Regions from separate parts of the Flocculibacter collagenilyticus genome, predicted to be linked through region 2. Evidence: predicted binding sites of a transcription regulator. Region 2 holds the regulator's gene; each other region holds the start of a gene.
What was found. Region 2 encodes FNR, which switches genes on or off when oxygen is low (the NO sensors DNR and NnrR bind a similar motif). Its sites were predicted from a motif close to TTGATCTAGATCAA; they were not measured.
Positions count from the first base shown of each region.

Region 1 (3,256 bases), 1.6 Mb from region 2:
AAAACGGCTGTCTTGTTTAATGCTAAACGACTCGCCGCCTTCTTGGGTAACAACAAAATATATCTCTGTGATGGGAGATTTTAACTCATATGGGTCTACTGCGACACTCACAGGTAAAGTAAACACTTCTCCTGCTTGAATTTCAACGCGCTGTCTGCCAATAAAGTCAAACTTACTGAGCCCGGTTACATCAAGTGTAACAGTGACATCTTGTTGCGATTTATTCAGTAATTTTAAGGTATATACGTTTTCGATTAAGCCTTCGCTGGTAACACGATATAGCTGATTTCTATCTCGAATAATATCTAATTCGAATGGCACTCGCGCTGCAATTGACCACGCCAATGCACCACACATAATCAGCATCATCGCTAGGTAGCCAAGAAACTTCATGCGAACCGTTTTGGTTTTTTTACCCTCTAATTCGTGCTCAGTAGAGTATTTAATTAACCCTTTGGGATAACCCATTTTATCCATTACACCATCGCATGCATCAATACATAAACCACAGTTAATACATTCGTATTGCAAGCCATTGCGAATATCAATCCCTGTCGGGCATACTTGCACACACAAATTACAGTCGATACAGTCGCCCAGCCCTAACGCTTTATGATCTTGTTTACGACTGCGTGGCCCTCTTGACTCTCCACGATGATAATCGTACGTTACCGTAAAAGTGTCTTTATCAAACATGGCCGATTGGAAGCGTGAGTACGGGCAAATATGTAAACACATAATTTCTCGCATCCAACCCGCATTACCGTAGGTGCATGCTGCAAAAAACCATACGCTGACCGTAGCAGCAGCACTTGCTGAAAGCATAAAGAAGTCGATGAACAGTTGGCCAATGGGCGTGAAGTACCCAACAAAGGTTAACGCAGTAAAGACTGAAAACGCGATCCACGCACTGTGTTTAGCGGTTTTAAGCATCACCTTCTTTGCTGTCCATGGCTGTTTATCTAATAATTTTCGCTGATTGGCCGTACCTTCAATTTTTTCTTCCATCCAAATATAAATCAGCGTCCATACCGTTTGTGGGCACATATAGCCGCACCACACCCGCCCATAAAAAGCAGTAACAAAAAATAGCGCAAATGCTGCAATCATAAAAATAAACGCAACCACCAATAAATCTTGCGGCCACAATGTTAATGCAAATAAATGGAATTTTTGCTGCTCGATATCAAATAGAATGGCTTGATGACCTTGATACTGTATCCAAGGTGTTATCATAAACAGTAACATGAACACAGCGCCCATATAGCGCCTTAAACGTTGAAATGTTCCTTTTACTGAACGGACATAGATGTGGCTTTCAGGGCTATAACCCCCCTGTTTGCTGGGATCGGGTTTGTGTACTTCAACATCGACAGGAATGTTCTTGATCTCTATTCGGTCATTCATAGCAGCCTTTCCAATTTTGCAGAGACATACCCACCATAGTCGATAGCGCAGGTTTTTAACGAATAGCCGACAATATGCATTTACTCCAATTACTTAGTTCGCTAAGTTCATTGGGATTGACTTGCTTATCGCCTAGCTACACCACCAACTACTTTGGATAAATATTTAATCGAATTAAGAATTTTTGTCCCTAATTCTTTCACTTCGTTGAACGGGTCGGATTATACACACATTTTTTATGTTGATTAGTTTATTCATTCAATTAATATTGATTTGAAACAATTATTAAGGACGTTTTATGAAAAAATTTATTTTCGCAGCTATTTTCATCGGCTTTCTATGGTCATATGACCATGTCGTTCTTAATCAATACCGCAGCTCTGCAATCGACTGGGCAAAAAATAAAGCGGCAGGCGTTGTAGATAAAAGTCCTAAAGGTCATGCCCTTATCCTTAAAGAAATGAACACACATTTTGATCAATACTCAACGGCTGAAATAGATTACATCACCCGGACCACCGCTTCGCCTGAAAAAGTAAAAAAGTTTTACCGCGCCTACTGCAATAATAGCGACTTTAATCCAATACTTTACGGTGAACATCGCTCTCAATTTTGTAGAGTCATTAATAAACATCGTAAGAAACTAAACGCTAAAAAGTAGCATTGCCAACTTGGATTCATTACATGAAAAGATTTTTACTCGTACTACTCTACTTTATATTGATAATATCTTTTCCTATTAAGAGTAGTACACCTGCATCAATACCCCACTGCTTTGATCTTGAAGAAAAACTTCAATTATTAAGAAATAGTTCACCTGAAGCTTACAATCAAAACTATAAACAACTTATAGAATCTCACCAAAATGCTGACCATCACTCATTCTCAAATAAAACCATCGATACTATGTATCATATGGATCAACATGACAGAAGATCATTTCAAATTAGCATTATGAAAGATGCAGAACGTTCCGCTAGAGTTGAAAATATTCTTCAATCGCAATTATTTCTAAACAATATGGACAAATTCCACTCTGCCATTTTGTTAATGCATACAGCTAATCACAATAATTTTTACCGAGCACTTCAACTCGCTTTATCTATTAAAAAAAATGAACCCACATTTCCGTCTATAAACTGGCTTGTCTGTGCATCAGAAGATAGATATAGGCTACATAGTGGAAAACCTCAGATCTGGGGAACTCAATATGGTATTGGTGGAAGGAAAGCAGAGCCATATGATAGAAAAACCAAAACCAATAAAGAAAAAAGTATATGCTTTCAATGATTAATATTGAAGTTCAACGCTTAGTACTGAGACTAGTCTCTCGTTCCAAACGGCTCAAATACCACCAGCAATAAAGGAAGTAGGGTTAAATTAGCCAGTAAGGCAACAATCATTGAAAAGCCTGTTAACACGCCAAAATATACCGTGGGAACAAAGTTTGACAACACTAATATCGAAAAACCCAGCGTAACGGTAATTGACGTAAAATACAGCGCTTTGCCAATACTCCCATGACAAATTTTGACGGTGGCTGGATAACTTAACGTTGGATCCGCTGAAAACTCATGACGGAAGCGGTGCACGTAATGAATCGAGTTATCTACTGCAATACCGATAACGATGGCGGCGATGGTAATGGTCATAATATCTAAAGGAATATTCAGCCACCCCATAATTCCTAACACTAGTGCTGCAGCCAACATATTAGGGGTGATCGCAATTAACGCTAGCTTTAAGTTTTTAAACAGCAGCATAAACATGGCTAATATCATTAAAAACACCACACCAATCGTTAAGATTTGCGATTCAAACAAGCTTTGCAGTAAATTGTTATACAGCA
Region 1 covers NZ_CP059888.1:3,633,386-3,636,641, forward strand. The annotation lists gene ccoG (cytochrome c oxidase accessory protein CcoG) at 1-1,407, opposite strand, end outside; gene HUU81_RS16165 (hypothetical protein) at 1,706-2,068, shown strand; gene HUU81_RS16170 (hypothetical protein) at 2,092-2,697, shown strand; gene HUU81_RS16175 (efflux RND transporter permease subunit) at 2,730-3,256, opposite strand, start outside.
Region 1: a site for FNR is predicted at 1,676-1,689, ahead of ccoG (cytochrome c oxidase accessory protein CcoG). Genes of this name have one in related genera too.

Region 2 (3,256 bases):
CAACTTTTTATCAGCGCCTTTGTTATTGGTTTATTGGGTGGTGCGCATTGTGTTGGCATGTGTGGTGGCGTTGTTAATGCGCTAAGTTTTGCGATTCCCGCTGGTAAACACCCCACCCCTTACCTTTTACTTTATAACTTCGGCAGGATCATCAGTTATATTGTTGCTGGCACAATTGTTGGTGCTTTTAGCGCATCAATACTTACATTTTCAGACAACGCTGTAATACACCTGCGCTTTTTATCTAGCTTATTTCTTATCTTAGTAGGGTTATACATCGCTAAGTGGTGGTCTGGCTTACTTATGTTAGAAAAAGCAGGTAAACCCTTGTGGCGCATTATAAAAAAGCTAAATAAGTATGTGGTGCCTGTAAAAAGTTATCCGCGTGCTTTTTTGTATGGTGCAATTTGGGGATGGTTACCTTGTGGACTGGTATACAGCACGCTCACTTGGTCGTTAACAACGGGTTCAAGTTACGGTGGCGCAACTATTATGCTTGGTTTTGGTTTAGGTACATTACCCGCGGTTTTAGGTTTAGGCTATTTCAGTGGTCAACTAAATCAATTACTTGCTAAACCGCTTTATAGAAGTATAGCGGGCGTTATTTTAATTATGTGGGGCACCGCCCTTATTTTACTTGATGTAAATCAACTTCTGCTTTAATCTTGCCGCTGTTTTGAGTCTATAGATGTTAACAATATCGCTTTGTTTATTTTACTCAAGCTATTCGCCCAAAACTCTGCCAACAAGTATGTATTTTTAGTAGGACGGCTATATGGAATCTAACACCTCTCATGCAAAAGCGAAAAAAATAAGCGTAAATTGCCAAAACTGTAGTATTAGCGAATTATGCTTACCTTTTTCGTTGTCGGACGACGAACTAACCAAGTTAGATGACATTATTGAACGCAAAAAGCCTTATCAAAAAGGTCAGTATATATTTGCAGCCGGTGAGCCCATGAAGTCAATTTATGCTATTCGCTCTGGTTCGTTTAAGTCGTATATCAATACTGTAAGTGGCGACGAACAAATTACCGCATTCCACTTACCTGGCGATATTATTGGTTTCGATGCCATAGCTGAAAATAAGCACCAAAGCTTCGCAGAAGCCCTAGAAACATCTATGGTGTGCGAAATCCCTTACGAAATTTTAAGTAAACTATCAGGCGATATGGTAAAGCTTAGGCAGCAAATTATGCGCTTAATGAGTGGTGAAATTCAAAACGACCAAACTCTATTAATGTTACTTAATAAAAAAACAGCAGAAGAACGATTAGCAGCTTTCTTAACCAATTTATCTAAACGTTTTGCAGCCCGAGGATTTTCTGATAAACAATTTAGACTAACCATGACACGCTCTGAAATAGGTAACTATTTAGGCTTAACGGTAGAAACAATTAGCAGGCTGCTAAGTAAATTACAAAAATCGAATGTGATTACTGTTGATGGTAAATTAATTAGCATCATAAACTACGAACAACTTACCGCCATTTCGGGCATATCCCCACATTGTGAGATTTAGCAACGTTTAACGCTGTGCCACTCCGCTGGCGCAGTTGAATTTAATGTTCGCTTAAATAGTTTGATCTAACACAATATTTTATTTATCAAACGCTCTATGATTAACTACACTTGTTAACATGATTATAAGTAAATGTAGTTTTTTGTCGGAGGTAAGTAATGGAAAAATTAAGCAATCTTCTTGTGGTACTCGATCCCACATCAGAGGAACAAAAAGCCCTACTAAGAGCAATAGAATTTTCACAAAAGCACCCGTGCAAACTAACCGTATTCCTGTCTATTTACGATTTTTCGTATGAAATGACTACTATGCTCTCTTCTGATGAAAGAGAGTCAATGCGACAAGCAGTGATCACCGACCGTGAAGAGTGGATACATGAACTTTTTTCTACCCTTTCCGTCGATCCCAGCGAAATAGATATTAAAGTGGTATGGCATAACCGACCTTACGAAGCCATTATTGAACAAGTAAAAGAACATGGTTATAACCTCGTCGTTAAAGGCACCCATCAGCACGACACATTAAAGTCGGTTATTTTCACACCTACTGATTGGAATATTCTACGTAAGTGTCCTTGCCCAGTATTATTAGTAAAAGAGCACGCATGGCCAGCAAACGGTAATATTCTAGCGGCAGTTAATGCTGGCTCTGAAGAAGATGCGCATCAATCACTTAACAGTAAAATTATTGAAGAAGCACAGCATTTGGCAGATATCATCGGCGCCAAAGTGCATCTCGTAAATTCATACCCAGGAACACCCGTAAATATTGCAATTGAAATTCCCGAATTCGATCCTCAAGAATATAACGCATCAATGAAACACCATCATATTAGCGCGGTAGAAAAGCTCGCGACACTCAACAACATCCCTATTGAAAATACTCATGTTGTAGAAGGTTTACCCGAGGATGTAATACCTCATGTATCAAAACAAATAGATGCGGAGCTAGTCGTTATGGGTACGATTGGTAGGACGGGATTATCAGCAGCATTAATCGGTAATACCGCTGAGCACGTGATTGATAGCTTACACTGCGATGTATTAGCGCTAAAACCCGTGGGCTACAATACTTAATACAAAATTTATTCTGTAATATTCCTTAAATCAAGCACCTATTCATATAGGTGCTCAGGGCAAGAGCATTTTAATTTCCCCTCAGAAGTAACTCGGCTCTAAAATCATCATCTAATGCCGCCATTTTTAGCTTTCGTTTCATGCTGGCTTTTTTCGTTGTATCTGTTTTCACAATATTCAACGCCAATTTTCTAAATGCATTCATGACTTCAGCTGCATTGCCCCGCCTAATACGTGAATCGTCTTCATGGAATGTCATATCTAGCGTCCAGTGTAAGCAGTTTTCAACGCCCCAGTGATTGCGAATTATGCCATTTAATCGTTCTGCATTTAGTCCTAATGAGCTGATGTAATAACGCGTTTCGGAAGTCATTTTATCTCCAATATGACGCTTAGATTCTACACTGAACCGTTTGAATACTGCTCCAGTTTTCATTATCAATTGGTTATCCAATGTTATCAATTTCCAATTGGGTACACGTTCTTTCTTCTATTCGACCATGGCCGCTGTCAATGTGCTCATAAATACTATGAGCTGTGTTAGCGAGTTTTTCTCTGTGGCACTTATGAAACCATGCTTGAACCTCTTCATTGAGTGTACTTTGATTGCCTTTTAGTGCAATGACGTAATCAGCACCTTTGGATTGAATTTTCTTTG
Region 2 covers NZ_CP059888.1:2,052,187-2,055,442, forward strand. The annotation lists gene HUU81_RS09100 (sulfite exporter TauE/SafE family protein) at 1-663, shown strand, start outside; gene fnr (fumarate/nitrate reduction transcriptional regulator Fnr) at 776-1,522, shown strand; gene uspE (universal stress protein UspE) at 1,681-2,598, shown strand; partial or broken gene HUU81_RS09115 (ISAs1 family transposase) at 2,669-3,256, opposite strand, start outside.

Region 3 (3,256 bases), 1.4 Mb from region 2:
CTTGATAAATCTAAATAAGCTGCGGTATTTGCCCAGTTTGAATCTGCAATTTCTTCACTTTCTTCAATTTCTACTGATCGCCGCGCCATTAAAAATAACGTTCTAATATAAACCACTAGCAGCACAACGTATGCCGTCATATACATAGCAAATGAGAACGCAACATTTTCAGCAGGTATTTGAGTAACCGCATCGCGGGTACGTAATATGCCACTAACCAAATATGGCTGACGCCCAATTTCTGTGACGTACCATCCCGCCAGCGTTGCAATCCAGCCAATAAAGGTTGTGGCGACCAGTGTTTTTACATACCAATTAGCTGGAGTGCGTTTACAACGTATTTGCACAACGCCGTACCAAGACACTAGTAACATTATCAGCCCCATTGCAACCATAATTCGAAAACTCCAAAACACGGCCAACACAGGCGGGTGCTCGTTTTCAAAATCGTTTAAGCCCTCAATGGTTTCATTCATGTCATGCTTTAAAATAAAACTCGCCAAGCCCGGTATTCCTAACGACCAATTATTGGCCCTACCTTCTTCGTCGGGAATAGCAAATAATAGTAGCGGTGCGTTATCTGTGGTTTCCCACACGCCTTCCATTGCTGCTATTTTTTGTGGCTGATGTTCAAGTGTATTAAGCCCATGTAAGTCGCCAACAAAAATTTGAATAGGGATGAGTACCGCAGCCACCGTTAATCCTGCTTTTAAGGCTAAACGCGGCGCTAATTTATTATCACCACGAGACAAACGATAAGCTGAAATACCAGCAATCAGGAAAGAGGCGGTTAAGCCTGATGCCAACATCATGTGTACTAAACGATAAGGAAAAGAGGGATTAAATATAATTGCCCACCAGTCAGTAGGAAAAGCAACACCATCACGCATTTCAAAACCTGCTGGCGTATGCATCCACGAATTTAGCGCCAATATCCAAAACGCTGATAAGCTGGTACCTACAGCAACCATAATGGTAGAAAAAGTATGCACTTTACTCGGCACTCGGCTTTGTCCAAATAACATAATCCCTAAAAAAGTAGCTTCTAAGAAAAATGCGGTTAGTACTTCATAACCCAATAAAGGACCTGCAATATTGCCTACCGTTTCCATAAAGCCCGGCCAATTAGTACCGAATTGGAACGACATAGTAATACCGCTTACGACACCCAATGCAAAAGTTAATGCGAATACTTTCACCCAAAAACGGTAAATCCGCATCCATACCGGATTATCAGACAAGTCATGACGAATTTTGAAATACACTAAAAACCAACACAGTGCGATGGTAATGGTAGGAAATAAAATATGAAAACTAATATTTGCAGCAAATTGAATTCGAGAAAGTAAGAATGTATCTAACATGTGTCTTCCCTTAAATTGACTAATAGCGATAAATGAAACAAGTACAGTATGCCGACCTAAGTTGAGGCATTTTTCGATTTACCTAACAATCGCTCTTTAATATCCAGCACCTTGCCGACTCCAGCTCCCAATTTCATTAGCGTTTCCAGCTTATCCCTATCCATTTTTTGTAGTTCACTTGCCCAATGCGTTAATGTTTCTAATAGATCATGAATATCTTGCATTTGTTTCTGTGCATACACTTCATCCTCATTGCCGGGCTTATCCATCACCAAGTCACGCAGTAACGATAATGTTGGATCCATCTCTCGTTTACGTCGCTCTTCAAATACCCTATTTGCCATATCCCAAATAGAACCGGCCGTTGTGAAGTAATCTTTTCTATCTCCAGCAATATGATGCACCTGAATTAAGCGCCACGACTGTAACTCTTTAATTCCCATACTTACATTACCGCGCGAAATATTAAGTGCCTCCGAAATTTGTACTGCGCTTAGTGGAGATTCGTTGATCACCAGCAAACCATACATTTGCCCTACCGTACGATTAAAGCCCCATCGGCTGCCCATTTCTCCACAGTGAAACACAAATGTTTCAATCATGGGTGTCATGTTCATGCATCACCTTTTTAAAGTTTCAGTAATTTCTGAAACTTTAGCATCAAATTGATCTATATCAAAGTCTCTGTAGAAAATTTTTGTGGGCTCTCAATTAAGTTGGACTTTTGTCTCGTTTAAGTAAACCCGTTTCTCTTGTAACGGTCAAACGAGCTTGGAGGCTTCTTTAAGCAGTTTTTCTTAATTTCATCTCATATTCTGCTGGTGAGATGTTCCCTAATTTATAATGTCGTGGTTTCTGATTATAAAATGGTTGGATATATTCGTTTATATCCGCCATCGCTTCACGCCTTGGTTGATAGTAACGATAGTTAATTCGCTCCGGCTTTAAGCTACGGAAAACCGATCGGTAACGGCATTATCTAAACAATTTTCAGCCCAACTAATACTTGAAACTAATCCATGTTCTCTAAATGAACACTGAAAAGCTTCGTATGTATATTGCACACTTTGATCAAAATGGAATAACACACCATAAGTTGGTTGCCGTTTTCAAATAACGACCTTACGAGAACACAAGTCTATAATAACCACTAGATACAGCCAGTCCTGTTGAGTGCGCTCATACGCAATACACCAAACCACAGCTTGTTTAACCTCAGAGGATTAAAATGATGATTTAAGTAATTAGGTGCAATCGCCTAAGGTTTAGCACCTACAGGATATTTATGTCGTTTAGGTCGCTTAGCGACCAACCTAGCCTGTCATTGATGTTCGAACACGATGAAGAGCAATATCAAATTTTACTCTTTTAGGGCAAGTAGACTTTGGTTTCGCTTAATAATAAAACGAGCTAACCGCAATGGATAAACAACGACATACTTGGGTAACGTTATAACCCATCCGTTAACCTTACCGCAATTTGCTGCCGTTGATCATTTCTAATGCGCACTTTTTCTGGCGCTAGTGCACTAGCTTTAGGTGTAACATCTTGCCGCTCTTTTCGGTACTGGCTAACTCAGCGTTGACTCGATGAAAATTCAACACTCATTGCTGCGGCTACATCTTTATATTTTCAACCGTGAATAATGACTAGCTCTGCACACTTACGTGTAAATTCTGCTGTTAAATTTTTCTTTGAATTCTAACCTCGTTAGCTAATGTTATTTTACCTCTAACGAAGTCTCTAGTTAAAATCATACTATTATAACTTTAGCCCTTAACATTTAAGGAGTTAGTTAAATAATCGCAGATACTATGATCACGCACTTCAAGAAAACTTCCCTTATCGTAATAAACCCAACCTCTTTGGTATGAATAGTATCGGTTGTCTAA
Region 3 covers NZ_CP059888.1:3,416,671-3,419,926, forward strand. The annotation lists gene HUU81_RS15140 (cytochrome ubiquinol oxidase subunit I) at 1-1,364, opposite strand, end outside; gene HUU81_RS15145 (GbsR/MarR family transcriptional regulator) at 1,421-1,981, opposite strand; partial or broken gene HUU81_RS17625 (IS3 family transposase) at 2,148-2,315, opposite strand; gene HUU81_RS15155 (serine acetyltransferase) at 3,134-3,256, opposite strand, start outside.
Region 3: a site for FNR is predicted at 2,030-2,043, ahead of HUU81_RS15145 (GbsR/MarR family transcriptional regulator). Genes of this name have one in related genera too.